3 regions of the Paenibacillus sp. cl141a genome follow, and region 1 is predicted to be linked to each of the others. Evidence: predicted binding sites of a transcription regulator. Region 1 holds the regulator's gene; each other region holds the start of a gene.
The links. The regulator Rex, encoded in region 1, represses fermentation and respiration genes when NADH is low (regulators of the CRP and FNR family bind a similar motif). The targets are predictions, from matches to a motif close to TTGTGAAATATTTCACAA.

Region 1 (7,156 bases):
GGATTTAATGGAGGCTGCAGACCTTCTGGAGAATGAAAAAGTTCAAATCGTGAACAATAACAACGGCGCCCGTCTGGAAACGTACGTGATCAAAGGCGAGCGCGGCAGCGGCGTCATTTGCTTGAACGGGGCAGCCGCACGGCTCGTACAGCCTGGCGACAACGTTATTATCATTTCTTATGCCATGATGTCCAAAGAGGAATACGACCATCACACCCCGACGGTCGTGATCGTCGACGAATCAAATAAGCCGGTTACGACGGAATATCGCGAAGTTCACGCCGCCATTCTCTGAAGAACCAAAATGTGTCGGGACGCTAAAGGGATGAAAAGACCGTCTTCTACAGAAAATGAGTTCAGGTCGACGGACTGATCTCATTTTTCCGCTAAGGGTGGGATGCAGCTATGTTTCAACATGTATTCGCCGAAATGAACAACATGTTAGATGAAATTGTGAAGCATTACCCTTCTGCTCAAGGTCCCCAAAAACAGGCGCTGGTACAAAACTGGAACATGCTCAAAAGCATGAGCGAGGGCATTATCGAGGAATGGCTGCATTTTGAAGAAAAAATGGCCATCTTCCGCGAGAGTGCAGCGTCGCCTCCGGTTTTCCCGCCGACCGAAGCGCCTGAATTGCAGCTTGATGCGTTCGTTCGCGGTCAAGGTTACTACAAGCTGTTGATGTTCCAGCCGGCCATACAGCAGTTTGATGCAGCCGCTGCGGTATTTCCGGACAGCCTTCTGATCAAGTTGTACATTGCCATGTCCCATCTGTATTTGGGGCAAACCGCCCAAGCATCCGAAGTATTGATCTCCATCCTGCCCCTGGCTGACAACAGGAAGCTTCGGGCGATGATCCACAATGCGCTTGGATGCATCGAGGTGTTGAATGGACAACAAGCAAAGGCCGAGGAACATTTTGCACTGGCGATTCACAGCGATCCGACGCTTCCCGACCCCATGATCAACCTGGAGGTCTGCAAGCAGAATCGCGGCGAGCTCCAGTACGGCAGCCAGTTGATCTCTTTGCTGTAGAAATCAAGCCCCAACAAGAAGCGATGCCAGAGCTCACCCTTGAGACTTTGGCATCGCTTTTTGCGTACGGGAGCGGTACAGAGAGGCAGGGGATTTTTTACCCGGAATGTTCAAAACCCGCAACTTCTGGTATGCTGTTAATTAGTCTGGAGGAAAGGGATTTTATCGAAATGAAATTTGCCGTATTGGATTTTGAAACTACGGGCAACCAGTCTGCAGATGAAATCATTCAGGTTGGACTGGCCATCATCGAAGAGGATCGAAGCATCTCCCGCGTATACGGCACCTATGTCAATCCCGGGATTCCGATCCCTCCTTTTATTACCGGTTTAACCGGCATTTCCGACAGTGATGTAGCGGATGCTCCGTCATTGGAAGAAATGATGATGGAACTTGTGCCCATGCTCGACGATGTCGTATTGGTTGGACATAACGTCGCTTTTGATTTTAACTTTTTGCAAAACGCGCTCGATCGCTGCGGCTATTTACCGTTCAGCGGCCGTATTCTAGATACGATGCACTTCTTAAAAATATGCTTTCCCTCGCTCCCGTCCTACCAGCTCGGGATGGTGTCCTCTCATTTCGGCCTGGAGCATGACCGTCCGCACCAGGCGGACAGCGATGCGCTTGCTACAGCCTATGCGCTGCTGAAATGTTTGGAGGAGATCGATGAGCTTCCGCTGCTCACCATTCAGCGTTTAAGCGACCTGTTTGCCGACGAGGACAGCGACTTGGCCTGGTTCTTTGACGGCATTCGTTCCGACAGGGAGCTCCAAGCCGTACAAGCGGGAGACACCCATACGTACTACCGCCAGTTTGCCTTGGCGGTGGATGATTGGAACGATATAGCACCTGTCAGGGATGAGACGGAGCCGAACCCCTTGGCCGATGTAAGCTTCGAGCAATACATGAACGATGTTCGTGAACGCCTCAAGGAAACGCTGCCTCATTACGAGAGCAGGGATGCCCAGGACATGATGTTCCAGGAAGTGATGCAGGCGCTGGATGACAATAAACATCTATTGATCGAAGCAGGCACGGGAACTGGCAAATCGCTTGGATATTTGCTGCCGTCGATCTATCAAAGCGTGAAGCAGGAACAGAAGGTTATGGTGAGCACGCATACGATCAACCTTCAAGAACAGCTGCGTGACAGGGATATTCCCCTGCTCACCCAGGTTGTTCCTTTTCCTTTTAAGGCGGCCATTTTCAAGGGCAGGGGACATTATTTGTGTTTGAGAAAATTTGAACATAAAATAAATAGAAGAGATTTTCATTCCCCGAAGGAAGACGTAATCACGGCGGCCCAGATGCTGGTCTGGCTGACCCAGACGGAGAACGGGGATGATGAAGAGCTAAACCTTGGCGGACGCGGAGGGGATTTCTGGGAAACCATCTCCAGCGATTCGGATTCTTGCCTTGGACGCGCCTGCCCTTGGTTCCGCAAATGCTATTATCACAGGGCCAAGCATGAAGCAGGCATTGCGGATGTCGTCATTACGAACCATTCGAAGCTGTTCACCGACGTGAAGGCGAATCATCAGCTGCTGCCAAGCTATGAGCGCCTCGTCATCGACGAAGCGCATCATCTTGAGGATGTCGCCGGCAAGCACCTTGGCTTGCAGATAAAGTATTTTTCGGTGGTCCATACCTTGACCCGCATGTACAAAGACAGCCGAAGCGGGCAGCTCCCGGCTCTGCGCCAGCTGCTGCAAGCTTCGCCGCACGAGAAGGCTGTCGAATGGTCTTCCGTCATCGACCGTTTGTACCCGGACCTGATTACCGCAAAAGAGAACTGGGATCGGCTCAGCGATCAATTGTTCGGACTGCTTCCGGAACGCGGAGACGCTTCTCCGGGAGATGCCGGCCAATTCTCGCTCCGCCTGTCCCCGCTTAAGAAGCCGAAGGATTGGGAATCGATGGCCGAACTGGAGCATCAAATTCATCTGACGCTGGGCGATGTCGTACGCAAGGGCGATAAGCTGATCGCCGAAATGAAGGAAGATTTGGATGACTATAGCGCAGACAGCCTGTTAACCGACCTATCGGGCCTGTTTAAGGACCTGGCCGCGCATCGCGAAGACCTGCGCTCCTTCATGGCCTTGAACGATGAGGGCACCGTCTACTGGATGGAGGCGAACGGCAATTTCCGCAGCAAATCGCTGCAGTTGTATGCCGTGCCCGTCGACGTGAGCACTCATTTGAAGGAATTGTTTTTTGACAAGAAACAAAGCGTGATTCTGACATCGGCGACCTTGTCGGTGGACAAATCGTTTCAGTTCATGATCGAGAACCTGGGTCTTCAGGAAGCGGCTGAAGCGGGGAACCTGAACACCGTTCAGCTCCCGTCCCCGTTTAATTACAGGGAACAGGCCCTACTTGTCGTGCCGCGCGATTTTCCGAGCGTGAAGGGATCGGTCGGGGATGCACTCTTTGTGAATACGCTGGTGAAGTCTTTGGCCGATACGGCCGTGGCTACGCATGGCCGCATGCTCGTCCTTTTCACTTCGTACCGGATGCTGCGCCAGGTGCACGAGCCGCTGAAAGAAGCGCTGGCATCAAGCGACATCACGGTATTGGGACAAGGTATGGACGGAACCAGCCGTACCAAGTTAATCCGAAGATTTCAGGACAGCAGCGCTTCCGTGCTGCTGGGCACCAGCTCCTTCTGGGAAGGGGTAGACATCCCGGGTGAGGCGCTGACTTGTCTAGCCATCGTCCGGCTGCCGTTCCAGCCGCCGAATCACCCCTTGGTCGAAGCCAAGAGCGAACTGCTGCAGCAGCAGAAGAAGAATCCCTTCATGAAGCTTTCGGTTCCGCAAGCGGTCATTCGTTTCAAACAGGGGTTTGGGCGCCTGGTGCGAACAGCACAAGATAAAGGGATCGTGATCGTGTACGATACCCGGGTCATTGAATCCTATTACGGGAAGTATTTCTTATATTCCTTGCCGGGGCCGAAGATGGAGCACATGCCGACAGAGGGGATCGTTCCCCGAATCTCGGAATGGCTGCAGGAAGAGGCAAGCGCGGGGAACCGAGCTGAATAAAGTGAAACCAAGCACGATCAACAAAAAAAGATGTAGTTATTAACCTATTATTAGGGGGAGCATGCATGAAATCGGAAAAAATTTCGGAAGCCGTGGTCCGCAGATTACCTGTATACTTGCGCTATTTGAATGAGCTTCAGAAAAGGGAGGTTTCCACGGTTTCCTCCCAGGAGCTGGGACAGAAGCTGGACCTCAATCCTGCTCAAATTCGTAAGGACCTGGCGTATTTCGGTGATTTTGGACGGAAAGGGATCGGATATGATGTTTCATATCTGATCGAGAAGATTCGCCAGATTCTGAAGCTGGACCAGAAGATCAATGTCGCATTGGTCGGGGCCGGTAATCTTGGACATGCATTATCGAATTACAATGCATTCCTGAAGGATAATATGAAGATTGTGGCGATTTTCGATTCGTATTCTCCCAAAGTTGGTATGAAAATTAACAATTTGGTCGTACAGCCGATGGAAGAGCTGGAGAAGACGGTTCATGAGCACGGCATTCGAATCGGGATTATCACCGTTCCGGATTTCGAAGCGCAGAACGTAGCGAATCAGCTTATCGCCTCAGGGATCGAGGCGATTCTGAACTTTGCGCCAACCATCCTGAAAGCCCCGGCCCATATCCGGATTCATACGGCTGATTTTACAACGGATTTGCAAAGTTTGGCCTATTATTTGGATAACGGCAAGGAGGATGCAGCACATGACAACAACGAAGTGGATGGTTAAGAACGGAACGTTTGCAGTACTAGGGGAAGGCCAATCCGTGCTTCGGGGATATATGGTGGTCGATAGCGACCGGATCACGTACCTGGGCGAAGAGGAGCCCGTCGTGGAAGAGGGAACAGAGATTATCGACGGAACCCATCTGTTTTTCCTGCCTGGATTGGTGAACACGCATGGACATGCCGCCATGTCGCTTCTCCGCGGTTATGGCGACGATCTGGCGTTGCAGGTATGGCTTCAGGAAAAAATGTGGCCGATGGAAGCCAAATTCACGTCAGACGACGTTTATTGGGGCACATCGCTCTCCGTGCTGGAGATGATCAAGGGCGGAACCACGACGTTTGTGGATATGTATGACCATATGGATCAGGTCGCGAAGGTTGTCCAGGACTCAGGAATGCGCGGCGTCCTGACGCGCGGCGTAATCGGTCTATGCCCGCCCGAGGTACAGCAGCAGAAGCTGGACGAAGCGGTGGCATTCGCGAAGGATTGGCATGGCAAGGCTGACGGCAGAATTACGACGATGATCTCGCCGCACGCGCCTTATACTTGCCCGCCGGATTTCATCGAAAAATTCGTTCAAGCATCCCATGACTTGAACCTGCCTTTGCATACCCATATGTCCGAAACGGAAACCGAAGTGGCTCAGAATGTTAAGGACTACGGGCTTCGCCCCGTTGCCCATTTGGAGAAGCTGGGCATGTTCTCCCGTCCTACGCTCCTCGCGCATGCCGTTCATCTGACCGATGAAGAAATCGAAGTCTTGGCCAAGCATCAAGTAGCCGTATCGCATAATCCCGGTAGCAATTTGAAGCTTGCCAGCGGAGTCGCCCGCGTACCTGCGCTGTTGAAAGCCGGTGTAACGGTGTCGCTCGGTACCGACGGACCTGCTAGCAACAATAACCTGGATATGTTCGAAGAGATGCGGCTGGCTGCCCTGATCCATAAAGGAGTAAGCGGGGATCCGACGGCCATTCCGGCCTCCGAAGCGCTTCGAATGGGTACGGAGTACGGAGCCAAGTCCGCTTTCCTTGAGGATATCGGTACGCTCGCGGTAGGTATGAAAGCCGATATGATCGCTTTGAATACGGATCAGGCGCATTTCCTTCCGCGGACCGACTATATTTCTCACGCGATTTACTCTGCCAGCGCGAAGGATGTAGAGCATGTATGGGTTGACGGCAAGCAGGTGGTGAAGAATGGCGCGAGCCTTACGCTCGACGAGGAACGCATCCGCCGGGAAGCGCAGCGTGCATTTGAGCGTCTTACAACCCTCTAGGGAATAATCAAGGGGAGCGAGGAAGACGGATTTGAAGAAAAAAACGAAGTGGATATTGCTGAGCGTGTCCGGCGTCCTGCTGCTATTGCTTGGCCTACAGCTCTATTATTCCTATGTTATGAAAGATACGTGGAATGAAGAAAGAATGGCGATCCTTGCAGCGAAACAGCATGGCCAATTGGTCTCGTCCGACAAGACCTATAAATCGGTATGGGGCGAGGACAATAACTACTGGGTGGTCAGCGGGAAAGATAAAGACAATCAAGACCGTATGGTTTGGGTGAAGTTTACGGACGATAACGTTCCTGTTGAAGGGGCGGATGCCGTTCAGTCCGTGTTATTGAATACGGGCCTGTCAGAGGACGTGATGCGGGACCAGATCCGTAACGAAATGCCGGGTGCGGTCATCAAGCGATTGCTGCCGGGAATGTATGAAGGCGAGTATGCCTGGCAGCTGCAATATGAAAACAACGGACAGCGAGGTTACCGATTCTATCGTTTTCAAGACGGAAACGCCATCGGAAATGATATTATTCTTCCTAATCAATAAGAAAACAAATAACAAGGCGTCCCTTATAGGGATGCCTCTTTGGCACATAAACATGTAAGCGCATACAGAAATAAATTGGAAAAACTGTTCTAAATATTTTCACAGACAAGCATGAAAAAGTATATAAGATGTGATATACTCGTACTTGTACGAATTGAGCAGATCAATTACATGCGTCGCAATATATCGCTGTTATATGTATTATTGTGCTGCGATTGCTATACAAAATTTCATATTGGAATTGAAGGAGGAACTTCATGAAACTGCGCATTGTACCTATCATGCTGACTGTCGTGATCTCAGCATCAGTCCTCTTTGGCGGTTGGTTTCTGTATCGGCAGATGGCTTTGCAGAATCCGCTCGCAACGGTTGTGTCACAATACGATGGCGTGAAAAGTTCTCATATAGATATTAAACAGGATACCGTGACTTTGAATCTTGATTTGGCTCCGGATGCGAATTTACAAGGTCTGGTTCAGCATATTAAGCAGGAAGGCAAGTCCGTGATCGGCAAGCG
Region 2 (7,156 bases), 170 kb from region 1:
GGAGCCTCACCCGAACTACAATCGCATTATGCTGTCCTATGTGCTGGAAGGCAGCAAAACCTTGGACGACATCGTATTGAATGACTGGAAATGGTACGAGGACAATCAGATCACCCTGCATACGGGTGTGACCGTCACCGCCATCGACGGGGAGCGCAAGGTTGTAACTGCCGATAACGGCTTGACGGTTCCTTATGACAAAGTGATTATAGCTACAGGTTCGAACCCTTTTATATTGCCTGTCCCGGGCAGTGATAAAGAGGGAGTTATCGGATTTCGAAATATCGCCGACTGCACGCAGATGCTTCAAGCCGCCAAGGCATACAAGAAAGCGGCCGTCATCGGCGGAGGGCTGCTGGGTCTGGAAGCCGCGAAGGGATTGGTCAGCCTGGGCATGGAGGTGACGGTGGTTCATCTCATGCAGGATTTGATGGAGAGCCAGCTGGATTCCATGGCATCGGGGATGCTGCAAAGGGAGCTGGAGCGGCAGGGCATCCGATTCTTATTAGGCAAACAAACCACGGAAATCATGGGCGATGAGAGAGTCACGGGGCTACGGTTCAAAGATGGGGATGAGCTTGAAGCGGAACTCGTGGTCATGGCCGTGGGGATCCGAGCGAACGTTGCTGCCGCCCAAGCGAGCGGTATCGAAGTGAACCGGGGAATCGTAGCCAACGATTATCTTCAGACCTCCTGGCCGGATGTGTATGCGGTCGGCGAATGCTGCGAGCATCGGGGGGCATGCTACGGCCTGGTTGCGCCGTTGTTCGAGCAGGGACAGGTTCTTGCCAAGCATCTCTGCGGCGTGGACAGCCAGCCTTACGAGGGCAGCATCGTATCGACGAAACTGAAGATCAGCGGCGTTGATGTATTCTCCGCAGGAGAGTTCATGGAGCAGGCCGAGCACTCGGTGATCGTGGCGAAGGACGATTGGCGCAAGACTTATAAGAAAATCTTGCTGCGCGACAATATCATCGTCGGCGCAATACTGTTCGGTGATGTCAGCGATTCGGCCAGCCTTCAATCCATGATACGAAAAAAGACGGCCATGACCGAGGAGATCTATCATTCGATCATGGGCACCGAATGTGCAGGGAAAGGAAACGGAAAGGCCTTCTCGCTCGATAAGATGCCCGACGATGAAATCGTCTGCGGCTGCAACGGCGTAACCAAAAAGGCCATTGTGGATGCCGTGACGCTTCAAGGCCTTACGACGGTGGACGAAATCAAAGCTTGCACGGGAGCGACCCGTTCTTGCGGAGGCTGCAAGCCAGTCGTGGAGCAAATCCTTCAGAGCGTGCTGGGCGATGGCTTTAAGACGGCAGGCAAACAAGGCATATGTCCGTGCACCACGCTCGACCGGGACGAAATCGTCGCCGAAATCAGCGCCAAGGGGCTGACCACGACGAAGGAAGTCATGCATGTTCTGAACTTCAGCAACCCTGAGGGCTGCTCGAAATGCCGTCCCGCCATCCATTATTATCTGGCCATGCTGAATCCGGTGACCCATCAGGAGGAGAGGGAATCCCGCTTCGTCAACGAGCGGATGAACGCCAACATTCAGAAAGACGGCACATACACGGTAGTGCCAAGAATGTACGGCGGCGTGACCACGCCGGAGGATTTGAAGAAAATTGCGGACGTATCGCTTAAGTACAATGTTAAGGTCGTTAAGGTAACCGGCGGACAGCGTCTGGATCTGATCGGCGTGAAGAAGGAGGATCTGCCAAGCGTATGGGAAGAGCTGGATATGCCGTCCGGTTATGCTTATGCCAAATCGCTGCGGACCGTCAAGACCTGCGTAGGCTCCCAATTCTGCCGCTTCGGCACGCAGGATTCGATGGGCATGGGTGCATTCCTCGAGGAGAAATTCGAGCGGCTGGACTTTCCGGCGAAGTTTAAAATGGCGGTCAACGGATGTCCGCGAAATTGTGCCGAATCGTGCACGAAGGACATCGGGATCGTCGGCAATGACGGCGGATGGGAGATATTTGTCGGAGGCAACGGCGGAACAAAGGCGCGCCTGGCCGATTCGTTCTGTAAAGTGAAAACGGACGAGGAACTGATCGAGATCTGCGGCGCCTTGATGCAGTACTACCGTGAGACCGGCAAGTACCTCGAGAGAACGTCGGAATGGGTAGAGCGTCTGGGACTGGAACAAATCCGTGCGGCGGTCCTTGATGATGCTAAACAGCGCAAGGATCTGGTGGGAAGAATAGAGCTGGCCCTGCAGCAAGTGGAAGATCCGTGGAAGAAAGTGCTGAACGACGATAAGCTGCGCAATACGCTGTTCCAGGACGCAAGACCGGTCGGCAGCAAGTAATCCAGGGGGAGAACGATTCCCCCTTGACTGCCGGATTATAGAGAGCTTATGGCTTGGATAGGAATCGAACAAGAGAAGTGGAGGCTGCGTATTATGGAAACCGGAACTTATATCACGGTAGGGAATGAACATGAATTTCTGTCGCAACTCGGAAGGGTGGTCCAAATCGGTGACCGGGAGATTGCCGTCTTCCGGACCTCGGATCATCAATGGTTTGCTCTGGAGAATAAAAGCCCGCATCCCAAAGGAGGTCCGTTAGCCGAAGCCATCGTATCCGGGCATTACATTTACGATCCGTTACACGATTGGAAAATCGAGCTTTCGACAGGGCTTGTGCAGGCTCCGGATAAGGGCCAAGTTCGGATATATCCGGTTCGCGCCGTGGACGGAAAGGTTGAGGTAGGTGTATAAGGCCGTAATAAGCAGCTTCAACAGACGAAACCAAGAGGTGGTAACCCATGTTTAACAATGATGTGGAAGCCGTCGTCAATGCCGCGGTCGCGAAAAAAGAGCAGATGAACAACAACTTGCTGCGTTACATGGTATCGGCCATGCTGGCCGGTGCTTATGTCGGCATTGGGATCGTATTAATCTTTAAGCTGGGCGCGCCGCTGGCAGCCGCCGGTTCGCCTTTCCAGTCCCTCGTCATGGGAGCCGCATTCGGGATTGCGCTCACGTTGGTTGTGTTTGCCGGTTCAGAGCTGTTCACCGGAAATCATATGTTTTTTACGATAAGCACGTTATCTAAACGAACGACGATGGGGGACACGCTGAAAAATTGGGGACTTGTGTTTATCGGCAATTTGGCGGGAGCGATCCTGCTCAGCTATCTGATTTATGCTTCCGGCCTGTTCAAAGGGCTGCCGCCCGATCATCTCATCTTCACGGCAGCGGCCAAGAAAATGAACGATCCGTTCATGGAGCTGTTTTTTAGAGGCATATTATGTAACTGGCTTGTATGTCTGGCCCTGTGGATGGGGATTCGGGCCAAAGGAGAAACCACGAAACTGATTTTAATATGGTGGTGCCTGTTTGCCTTCATTGCGACAGGGTATGAGCATAGCGTAGCGAACATGTCGCTTCTGACGCTGGCGACGATTTTGCCGGGACATCCCGAGACGGTATCCATCGGCGGCTGGATCAGCAACATGGTGCCGGTCACGCTGGGGAATATCATTGGCGGCGGATTGTTTGTAGGCATGGCTTACTGGTTTATCTCTTCGGGAAAAGGGAGCAAGCAAAAGTAGGCAATGATAGGCGGTGTTGAGGAGGAATTTCATCCGCCTACATTGTCAGATGAAGTCCAACCTGGTGAATAAACAAAGAAACCGTTCTTGGTTAATGGTCTGTTATTCGTCCATTTGCCAAGCAACGGTTTCTTTCTTGTATACAATACGACCATTCCAAGAAATTTGGGGACAAAGGCGATGGGAGGAGCGATGCGCACACGGAACGTCTCCAAACAGAAAAAGTGGGCATCCCGTCAGATGTAATGTTCTTTTGGGAAATCCGCTTTTTTGGATATGTCTCATCGCTGAATGGATGAGGAGGGCAATAGCATAAATAAGCTGTCCTCCTCAGTCATTGAACTGAAAGGACAGCCGTGAGAATCTTGCCTTCCAAATCGTTTACCGATGTTCCACAAGGTCGATCGCACCAAGCACCATATGAGCCAGTCCGAAGCCTAGAATACCGGTTGCGGCAAATTTATACTTGCTGCAAAGCAGAGCGGCACCCGAAGCAGAAACCACGGTTCCAAGAACAGCAGGAATCAAACCTTCACGCATGCTGAGCACTCCCTTTGATTTGGTTTGGAAAGACAAGGTTTATTGTAAGCAGATGCCCGTATATTATGCACCAAAGGGGCTTTAGGGGATCAAATCCGGCAGATTTCGTTCGGACACAGCTCGCAGTGGCAAATTTCCTGCAGCATCGGCAGATCCTTGATAACAATCATGCCGCCGGCATATTCGATGGCGTCCTTTTTGCGAAGGTCGCTCAACATCCGGTTCACGCTTTCGCGGGTGGCCCCGATCATGTTTGAAAGATCGGTGTGGGTGATCTTTTTGTTGATGAGAATGGTGTCATCCTCTTGATGCTGTCCGTAGGTATTGCCCAGACGAATCAGCGTCGACGTTAATGCGCCGGGCTTGCCGTACATCATGAGATCACGGAATTTGGTCTGCGTGATGCGGTGGTGTATACCCATCCACTTCATGAAATCAATCGCGAAGTCGCAATGCTGGCAGATCAGCAGCTCCAGATCCTTGTGCTCGATGACCCCGACTACGCTGTCCTCAAGCACCTCTGCCGAAAAACTGTGGTTGTTGCTAAAGAATGGATCGGCTTGCCCGACCATGTCTCCTGGATGGTACATATATAGAATAAGCTCTTTGCCTTCATCCGTCGATTTGGTTAATTTAATTCTTCCTTGTTTAACGAAGTACAGCTTGTCGGCGAAGTCGCCTTCCCAGAACAAATGCGATCCTTCAGGGAGTACCCTTTCCTTCATGGTGACCAGCAGACGGTTGCGGTTTTGTTCCGAGAAGCACTGCGTGTTCCCTAAGTTTTCGATTTCCATTACATGGTCTACAGTTTTCATGGTGGTATCCCCTAACATCCTAAAATTTGATCTGTTTAATCTTTAAATACATTATAACGTGAAAACATTCACTTGTGGGGCGGAACAAGAGGGAAATCATGGCGAAATTTCAAACATTGTGATCTCTTTCACTTGAAAGAGGGAAAAGACAGGTATAAATCACACAGAAAAGAAAAATTTTAATATTGTGAAATATTTCACATGATTTAAGGAGCGTCTGTGTTACGATCGAAGCGTAGACAGAAAGAACATGAACCATGGGAGGATGAGAGATATGGCTGTGAGCAAAGGAACAACGGTTGAAGTGAAGGGACAAACGGCAGCAGAGTACATTCAAGGTCTGATCGACAAGGCGAATCGGGCAAAAGAAAAGTTTATGAAACTCGATCAGGAGCAAGTCGACGGAATTGTGCAGGCCATGGCCATGGCCGGACTTGAGAAGCACATGCAGCTGGCGAAAATGGCGGTTGAAGAAACGGGCCGCGGCGTGTATGAAGACAAAATCATCAAAAACCTGTTTGCCACGGAGTATATCCACAACAGCATCAAGTACGACAAAACGGTAGGTATCATCGAAGACAATGCCTATGACAGCTTCCAAAAAATTGCGGAGCCGATCGGGATCATCATGGGGATCACACCGGTAACCAATCCGACCTCGACCACCATATTCAAGGCGCTGATCTCCATCAAAACAAGAAACCCGATCATCTTCGGTTTCCATCCATCCGCGCAGGCATGCAGCAGGGAAGCCGCGCTCATCCTGCGGGACGCCGCCGTGAAACAAGGCGCTCCGGCCGACTGCATCCAGTGGATCGAGGCTCCTTCCATGGATAAAACCAATACACTCATGAACCATCCTGACGTTGCCTGCATTCTGGCTACGGGCGGATCGGCGATGGTCAAAGCAGCATACAGCTGCGGCAAGCCAGCGCTCGGCGTAGGTCCCGGCAACGTGCCGTGCTTCATCGAGAAGAGCGCGGACCTCGATCAAGCGGTGAACGACTTGATTCTATCCAAGACGTTTGATAACGGCATGATCTGCGCATCCGAGCAAGCCGTCATTATCGAGGAGCCGATCTATCATACCGTGAAGAAAAAAATGATCGCCAGCGGCTGTTATTTCGTGAACAAGGAAGAGCTGGCGAAGCTGACAGCGCATGCCATGGTAGCGGATAAATGCGCCGTCAATCCTACCATCGTCGGACAGCCGGCAGCCAAGATTGCCGAGGCTTGCGGCTTTGAGGTGCCGGAAAGCACCAAGATCCTGGTCGCCGAGCTGGAGGGAGTCGGTCCTGCTTATCCGTTGTCCGCCGAGAAGCTGAGCCCGGTGCTGGCCTGCTATAAAGTGAAAGACGCGGAAGAGGGCATTAAGCGCGCCGAAGAGATGGTTGCTTTTGGCGGCATGGGCCACTCGTCGGTCATCCACTCGCACAATGAGGACGTCATCCTGCAATTCTCGGATCGCATGAAGACCTGCCGCATCCTGGTCAACCAGCCTTCCTCGCAAGGCGGCATCGGGGATATCTACAACACGAACCTGCCATCGCTGACGCTTGGCTGCGGTTCGTATGGCCGGAATTCTACGTCGTCGAACGTGACGGCCGTCAATCTCATCAACGTGAAAAGGGTGAACCGCAGAACCGTGAATATGCAGTGGTTTAAAGTACCGGACAAAATTTACTTTGAAAAAGGCTCGACACAGTATCTCGCCAAAATGCCTGACATCACCCGCGTCGCGATCGTAACTGACCCCATGATGGTGAAGCTGGGATATGTGGAGCGGGTAGAGCATTACCTGCGCCAGCGCAGACAGCCGGTAGCCATCGAGGTGTTCTCGGAAGTCGAGCCGGATCCTTCGACAACGACCGTAGAACGGGGTACGGAGATGTTGGAACGGTTCCAGCCGGACTGCATCATCGCCCTCGGCGGCGGATCGCCTATGGATGCCGCAAAAGCGATGTGGCTGTTCTATGAATATCCGGATACGGACTTCAACAACCTGAAACAAAAATTCATGGATATCCGCAAACGGGTCTATAAATATCCGAAGCTCGGACGGAAGGCGAAATTCGTAGCCATACCGACAACGTCGGGAACGGGCTCGGAAGTAACTTCGTTTGCCGTCATCACGGACAAAGTGCAGGGAAATACCAAATACCCGCTGGCAGACTATGAGCTGACGCCGGATGTGGCGATCATCGATCCGGAATTCGTGTACACCTTGCCTA
Region 3 (7,156 bases), on a different contig from region 1:
CAAAATCCTTTTTTCGTTGTATCAGAGGAACTTCCTTTACATGGAGGAAGGTTTACCGTATGATTAAACCGTACAGTCGGTTTTTAATGAGGGATGATGTGCATCCATAGAATAGATCTTATTATTACGGATCACGAGTTTCCGCTGATTGATGCGGACTTTTAAATCCAAGGCAAGGAGTGCTCACACCGATGTCATCAGAAAAAGCGCAGCGAAAGCGGGATATGATTCTGGATAAAGCCAAGGAGCTGTTCATCCAGCGCGGATATGCAGCAACGTCAATGGATGAACTGGTCAAGTATACGGGGGCCAGCAAGGGAAGCATCTATTATCACTTTGAGAGCAAGGAAGATTTGTTCGTTAAGCTGCTGACAAAGCAGAATCGGGAATGGATGGAAGCCTGGGACGACAAAAAGGCCGGTTACGCCAGCTTTGAGGAGAAGCTGTACGGGATCGCCGATCACATGGTCGACGACTTCCAGAATCCGCTTACCAAAATCGCGGAGGAATTCTATATCAACCAGCCGGAAAATAAGACGATTGTGGGCGAAATGCTGGCGATTCTGCAAGGTCCGCGTATGCTCTACCGCGAAATTCTGGCAGAGGGAGCGGACGAGGGACGCATAGCGGCAGAGGATATCGACGAAATAGCCGTTATTTTCGGATCGCTGCTGGACGGGTTGTCGGTTTCGTACTTCGAACGGTCCCAGGAGGAATTGAGGCAGCTGTACCGCAAGAGCGTGATGTACTTTTTGAACGGTGTGTTATCGGGTGAAGGTTCATAGCGTAGGATACAATGTGTGGTTTTATCTATCGAAAAACGCTTCTTTTGATTTTCAGGAGAGGGCGTTTTCGCAAATATAAATAAACTGAATGGTCGGTTTTAACAGGGGGATGGAGTATGAAGCATTTGTTTGGCAACCGCGCGTTCGTACTGTTGATGGTATCTGATTTTATGCAAAATATCGGGATCTGGATCCGCAACATGGCGCTGTTGTTCTTTATTATGGAGCAGAGCAACCATGACCCGGTCGCCGTATCGCTGCTGACCGTGATTGAATACGCGCCGATCTTCGTGATTTCCATGGTTGGCGGCGTACTGGCTGACCGTTGGCGTCCCAAGCGAACGATGATATGGGGGGATATTTTAAGCTTCATATCCATTCTGCTTATTTTGTTTGTTGTGTATGCGGGATATTGGCAGGCCGTGTTTGCGGTGACGCTGGTCTCGGCCGTCGTGTCGCAATTCTCGCAGCCATCGTCCATGAAGATCATCAAGCGGTGTTTGCCGGATGAGCATGTGCCCGCGGCCACGGCGTTATCCCAGACCTCGATGTCGCTGTTTATCATTTTGGGGCCTATGGTAGGCACGACGATTTATCAGGCACTTGGATTGCAGGCCTCTTTAATCAGCTTGCTGGTTCTGTTCGGCGCTTCGGCGATCGTGTTGGCCTTTCTGCCTTCCACCGTGGACGAACCTTCGAAGAACTCGGAGTCGGCCGGTTCTTTCGTGAAGGACATGAAGGCAGGCTTCGCCTACATCGGTTCCAGCCGGCTGTTGAAGGTGCTGCTGGTGGTCTATGTTTTGTTGGCGCTGGGCAGCGGGCTCGTACAGCCGCTTGACATCTTTGTCATCACCGAGCGTCTCCAGCTGGAGATGTCCAGCGTCCAGTGGTTCACCGCGCTTGAGGGCTTGGGCATGTTGATCGGCGGTGTGATCGCAGCGGTGATTGCGGGCAAAGTGAAAGGCTCCTACTTGCTGTTTGCCGGGCTGGCCTTCCTTGGATTCTCGACCTTTGTCGAGGTGCTGTCCCAGTGGCCGATCCTGACCGGCTCGATGCGCTTTGTCACCGGGGTGCTGATGGCCATGGCGCAGACGGTCCTGATGGCGGTGATGATGCAGCAGGTGGAGGAAAAATTCATTGGCCGGCTGAACGGCGTGATGACGCCGATATTTACCGGCATGCTGCTCATCGGCTCCGGGCTGACGGGATGGTATATGTCGGTCACCTCCATTGTCGTGGTGTATTTTACGGCAGGCGCGCTATTCCTGCTCTCGTCGTTCATCAGCATGAAGCTGCCGATCGCCAAGGTGCCGGTGCAGGAAACGGAGGCGCCTGTCAGGGTAGAGACTGCGGCCAAAGCCTAGCAGGTGAGTAAAAATCTATACATTTAAGCCGAATCTGGCAGAATGGTATCCAACACGAACAAATTTCGTGCTGGTAAAAGCAATCCAAAAGAGCGGTGCCGCGGAGAAAACCGGGCGCCGCTTTTTCGGCATATGCGATTCCTCGAGGGAAGCGAAAGGCAGTCACCCCGCTAAAGTTGATCCGAAGCTCCACCCATGGACAAGGTGCTGTGCCTATATCCATATCTCGCGTAAATGGCCACGCCGAATCCGATCCATGTTATTCGCTGCAGCGTGGTCAGCATATGGCATACCGAACATCATATCTGCACATGTCCGTCCCTGACGGACACGATCGTGATATAATTCACGTTCTTGCCAAAGAAGCTGCGTTACAATGTTGGTAACGAAACACGAATACCATGAGCTGCATTCGGATAGATAGAACAAGGCGGATGCGGAAGAAATGAGGGAGTGACCATGGCTTACCATAAACCTGAGCGCATTGCGGAGATTACCGTGGAGAACGGGGTGAAAAAAGCGCATAACTCCGCCATAAACGTGATGATATTAGGATTCCTTGCGGGGGCATTTATTGCGCTCGGCTTTTTGCTTGACATACGCGTGATTGCCGGAGCGTCTCCGGAATGGGGAGGGATTGCCGGTTTTATAGGCGCGGCGGTATTCCCCGTCGGCCTGATTCTTGTCCTGCTTGCAGGCGGGGAGCTGCTGACGGGCAACATGATGGCCGTGTCCTTGGCCAGATTCAAGAGGCGAATTTCCACGAAGGAGATGATGCGGAATTTAGCGCTTGTCACGGTCAGCAATATGTTGGGTGCGTTATTCGTCGCTTACTTTTTCGGCCATGTGACCGGTCTGACAGGCAGCGGCGTTTACCTGGAGAAGCTGGTGGACATGGCGGGGCATAAGCTGGACGACAGCTTCCTGCAAGCATTCCTGTCGGGCATCGGGTGCAACTGGCTCGTAGCCCTCGCCGTATGGCTCTCCTACGGATCGGATCAGATGAGCGGGAAAATTCTTGGGATCTGGTTTCCGACCATGGCGTTTGTCGCCATCGGATTTCAGCACGTGGTGGCTAACATGTTTCTCATCCCGGCCGCGATTTTTGAAGGCTATTACAGCTGGGGCGCGTATCTGATGAACTTCATTCCGGTATGGCTGGGCAATTTCGTTGGCGGCGCGTTATTTGTGGGGGCGACATACGGAACCGTGTATTTAAAGAAGGAGAAACAGGCCGCAGCCGCTCCGCGCGGCGAGCAGACGCCTGTGCCATCGGCCGGCGTCCCTCAACAGGTTCATTCGGCGCAGAACGTTTCCTGATGCCGGAAGCCTGGCGAGCTTTTGGTTTAAAGAAAAAGCTGCGTTCAACCGTCCTTGATGAAAGGCATCGGTTGATCGCAGCTTTTTTGTCGTGATGGGCGAGGCTGCCGTAATGAATCAGGCAGGGAACAAGCCCGCTATTTTTTTAAGTGGTAGGGAACCGTCGTAATGATCACGTCTCTCCGATACAGGAGATGTGCCCGGATGAGCAGGCTGGATTGATTGTGCAGGAAATTATGCCAGCCCTTCTTGGGAATGAACTGCGGAATGACGACGGTAACCTGATAGTCGGATTCGCTTGCCTTGCGCTGCACGGTATCGATGAATTTCGTCAGCGGCTGAATGATGCTCCGATAAGGCGAGTGCAGCGTCACCAGCCGGATGTCCGGCTGCCACTTTTTCCATTTTTCCTGGAAGGCGACTTCCTCCTCCCGCTCGAACGGCACGTACACTGCGATGATTTGGCCCGCTCCCAGCGATTTGGCGTAATTCAGCGAGTTCTCCACCACATGCGTGATTCCTGCCACAGGCAGGATGATGACATTCCCCTCAATCGGCTTAACCGGCTCGCAGGTCGTAATCCGGAGCTGGTCCGCTACCGCCTCGTAATGCTTGCGGATCCGGGTGAAAATCCAGATGATCAGCGGCAGGAATATCAGGACGGTCCACACCTGGGCGAATTTCGTAAAGAAAAAGATCATGGTCACGATAAAGCTGATGCATGCGCCGGTGGTGTTAATGATCAGCTTGACGATCCAGCCTTCGGGCTTTTCGCGGATCCATTTCACCATCATCCCCGTCTGGGAGAGGGTAAACGGGATAAACACGCCGACGGCATACAGCGGAATCAGATGCTCGGTTTTGCCTTCGAAAGCCAGCAGCAGCAGAATGGAGAAAAATCCAAGAATAATGATTCCGTTTGAATATCCCAGACGGTCGCCGCGGACGGTGAACATTCTAGGAATGAACTTATCCTTCGCCAGATTGACGGCCAACAGGGGAAAAGCGGAATACCCGGTGTTGGCGGCGAGGATCAGAATTAAGGCCGTTGTCCCTTGTATGAAGTAATAAAGCGCATTTCGCCCGAAGGTATGCTCGGCAATTTGGGAAACGACCGTGACTTGTTCGCTGGGACTGACCCCATAGTAATAAGCCAGGAAGACGATGCCCGAAAATAACAGGGCCAGCAGCGATCCCATCGCCACCAAGGTTTTGGCCGCGTTATTCGGGGCCGGGTCTTTGAAATTCGGAATGGCGTTGGAAATCGCCTCCACGCCGGTCAGGGCGGAGCTGCCCGAGGCAAATGCGCGCAGGAGCAGGAACAAGCTCAGCCCGGCTACGGGCGTGCCGATCGGCGTGTGAAGGTCCGGAGATGCATGGCCTGTGGCAATATTGAATATCCCCACCCCGATCAGGATGAATAACGCAAGGACGAACAGGTAAACCGGATAAGCCAATATGGAGGCCGACTCCGTGACCCCTCTTAAATTCAATACGGTCAAGCATAGAACGAACACGATGGAGATCGGCAGATTATAGGCGTGCAATTCCGGAAAAGCCGACGTGATCGCATCCGTCCCGGCCGACACGCTGACCGCAACCGTCAGGATATAGTCCACGAGCAAGGAACCGCCGGCCACCAGCCCCGGGTACATGCCCAAATTCCGTTTGGACACGACATATGCGCCGCCGCCGTGCGGATAGGAGAAAATAATTTGTCTGTACGACAGGATAAGTGCCAGCAATAAGACCAGGACGCCGACGGCAATCGGTATGGAATACCAATAGGCAGCTGCTCCGACGGTCATCAACACAATGAGGATTTGTTCCGGGCCATAAGCCACGGACGATAACGCATCGGATGATAGGATGGCCAGGGCCTTGGTTTTATTCAGCTTTTGTTCGCCTAATTCCGTTGATTTAAGCGGTCTTCCGATGAGGAAGCGCTTGATTGAGGATAACATGGTTGTTTTCACCGCCGCTTAAGATTAAGTTCATGGTAGAAGCTTACTGAACGGACTTCTATCGGTGTTTTTTATGAGCTGGACATAGGAACGGTCGCCATTCCTATGCTGATTTTTGGCAAACAAAAAACACAGGTTAGAACCCTGTGTTTGATCACAAGTTCACAACCCTCCCGATCAACGCTGACGAGGTTAGCTGTCGGATTCGGGCGGTGAGAGTCGCCCTACCTGACTCCATCGCGGCGTACGTACGCGAATGAATCAGGATTCACCCCATAGTATGGATGAAGGATCCTATAGGTATCCCTCCATACGGTTGGTTCCCCCGCTTTCCATCATGGAAATTAAGCGAATGTCATGTGAATATGAAGAATGTTTTCGAAGCTGAATAGTATATTACGCCTGCTCCAATCGTTTGTAAAACATCCTTCAACGATCATTCGAACAGAATTATTTATAAAAAATGACAGATAAGCGCTTACATAACGACCTGGCTTTGACAGGCTTTTTATTTTGCATGTTTTCTGCGAAAATCACGAGTTTCTATAATATGGAGGTTTAGGTGTGGGGACATCGGTCACTGGGAGGATGCCATATAAACAAATTCGCCATGCCGGTCTCGGGGGAGGAGACACTGGCATGGCGAATTTTTTTGGGAGTGGTCCATGATTCGGCAAGGAAGAGAAAGGGTCTGGGTTCCTCTTCTTTGCTCTTGATAGGAATATACCCTGGGGGAAGAAAAGTGAATCACCTGATTAGAAAAAAATGTATGACTTTACTGGAACCCCGATTTTCTTTTAAGATAAAGGGATATGATGCAGCCGAGCAAAAGGGGGAATTACGAAATGACTCAAGCGATGATTCATCAGGAAAACGGCGTATTTCCGGCGGTATGTCCGTTGGATTGTCCCGATACATGCGGCCTGCTGCTGCATAAAGAGAACGGAAAAATCGTCAAGGTGACCGGTAATCCGGAGCATCCGATTACGCAGGGAGCCATCTGCAATAAAGTCCGTAATATGGCACACCGGGTGTACCATCCGGAACGCGTGCTCTATCCGCTGCGAAGGGTAGGTCCCAAGGGAGAGGGCGCCTTCGAGCGGATCAGCTGGGACGAAGCCATTCAGGAGATTGCGGGACGCTATAAGGACTTGATCGAGGAATACGGTTCCGAGAGCATCCTGCCTTACAGCTTCTACGGCAATATGGGGATATTGAGCGTCGACGGCATGGACCGCAGATTCTTCAACAGGCTGGGTGCCAGCCGCCTGAAGCAGTCGATCTGCAATTCCGCGGGCAATGAGGGCTGGAAATCGGTGATGGGGTTTAATGGGGGAACCGTTCCGGAGGACACCGTACGAGCCGACGTCATCCTCGTCTGGGGCGGCAACATCGTCAGCACCAATATGCACCAGATGGTGATTGCAGAGAAAGCGCGCAAAGCCGGTGCCAAGGTCGTTGTGATCGATGTCCACAAGAATCAGACGGGGCAATGGGCCGACTGGTTCATTCCGCTGTATCCAGGCACGGATGCGGCGCTGGCCGTCGGCCTCATGCACATCATGTTCCGCGACGGCATGGTGAATGAAGAATTCCTCCGGAAGTATACGATTGGCCATGAAGCCTTGCGCGAGCACGTCAAAGAATACACGCCGGAGTACGTTTCTTCCATTACCGGCATCTCGATCGAGGATATCGAGAAATTGGCCGAACTCTACGGCGG

Region 2: a site for Rex is predicted at 5,111-5,128, ahead of adhE (bifunctional acetaldehyde-CoA/alcohol dehydrogenase). Genes of this name have one in related genera too.
Region 3: a site for Rex is predicted at 2,484-2,501, ahead of BMX45_RS11845 (formate/nitrite transporter family protein). Genes of this name have one in related genera too.

The regions. Positions count from the first base shown of each region.
Region 1 covers NZ_FNZO01000006.1:116,987-124,142, reverse strand. Annotated here, with positions in the region: gene panD (aspartate 1-decarboxylase) at 1-295, shown strand, start outside; gene BMX45_RS17975 (hypothetical protein) at 430-1,035, shown strand; gene dinG (ATP-dependent DNA helicase DinG) at 1,206-4,082, shown strand; gene BMX45_RS17965 (redox-sensing transcriptional repressor Rex) at 4,148-4,813, shown strand; gene BMX45_RS17960 (amidohydrolase) at 4,788-6,089, shown strand; gene BMX45_RS17955 (cell wall elongation regulator TseB-like domain-containing protein) at 6,121-6,639, shown strand; gene BMX45_RS17950 (hypothetical protein) at 6,897-7,156, shown strand, end outside.
Region 2 covers NZ_FNZO01000006.1:284,730-291,885, reverse strand. Annotated here, with positions in the region: gene nirB (nitrite reductase large subunit NirB) at 1-2,323, shown strand, start outside; gene nirD (nitrite reductase small subunit NirD) at 2,417-2,734, shown strand; gene BMX45_RS18860 (formate/nitrite transporter family protein) at 2,782-3,570, shown strand; gene BMX45_RS18855 (asparagine synthase) at 3,952-4,110, opposite strand; gene BMX45_RS18850 (Crp/Fnr family transcriptional regulator) at 4,200-4,925, opposite strand; gene adhE (bifunctional acetaldehyde-CoA/alcohol dehydrogenase) at 5,200-7,156, shown strand, end outside.
Region 3 covers NZ_FNZO01000003.1:412,284-419,439, forward strand. Annotated here, with positions in the region: gene BMX45_RS11835 (TetR/AcrR family transcriptional regulator) at 192-785, shown strand; gene BMX45_RS11840 (MFS transporter) at 902-2,149, shown strand; gene BMX45_RS11845 (formate/nitrite transporter family protein) at 2,609-3,469, shown strand; gene BMX45_RS11850 (APC family permease) at 3,607-5,433, opposite strand; cyclic di-AMP (ydaO/yuaA leader) riboswitch at 5,599-5,794, opposite strand; partial or broken gene BMX45_RS11855 (molybdopterin-dependent oxidoreductase) at 6,291-7,156, shown strand, end outside.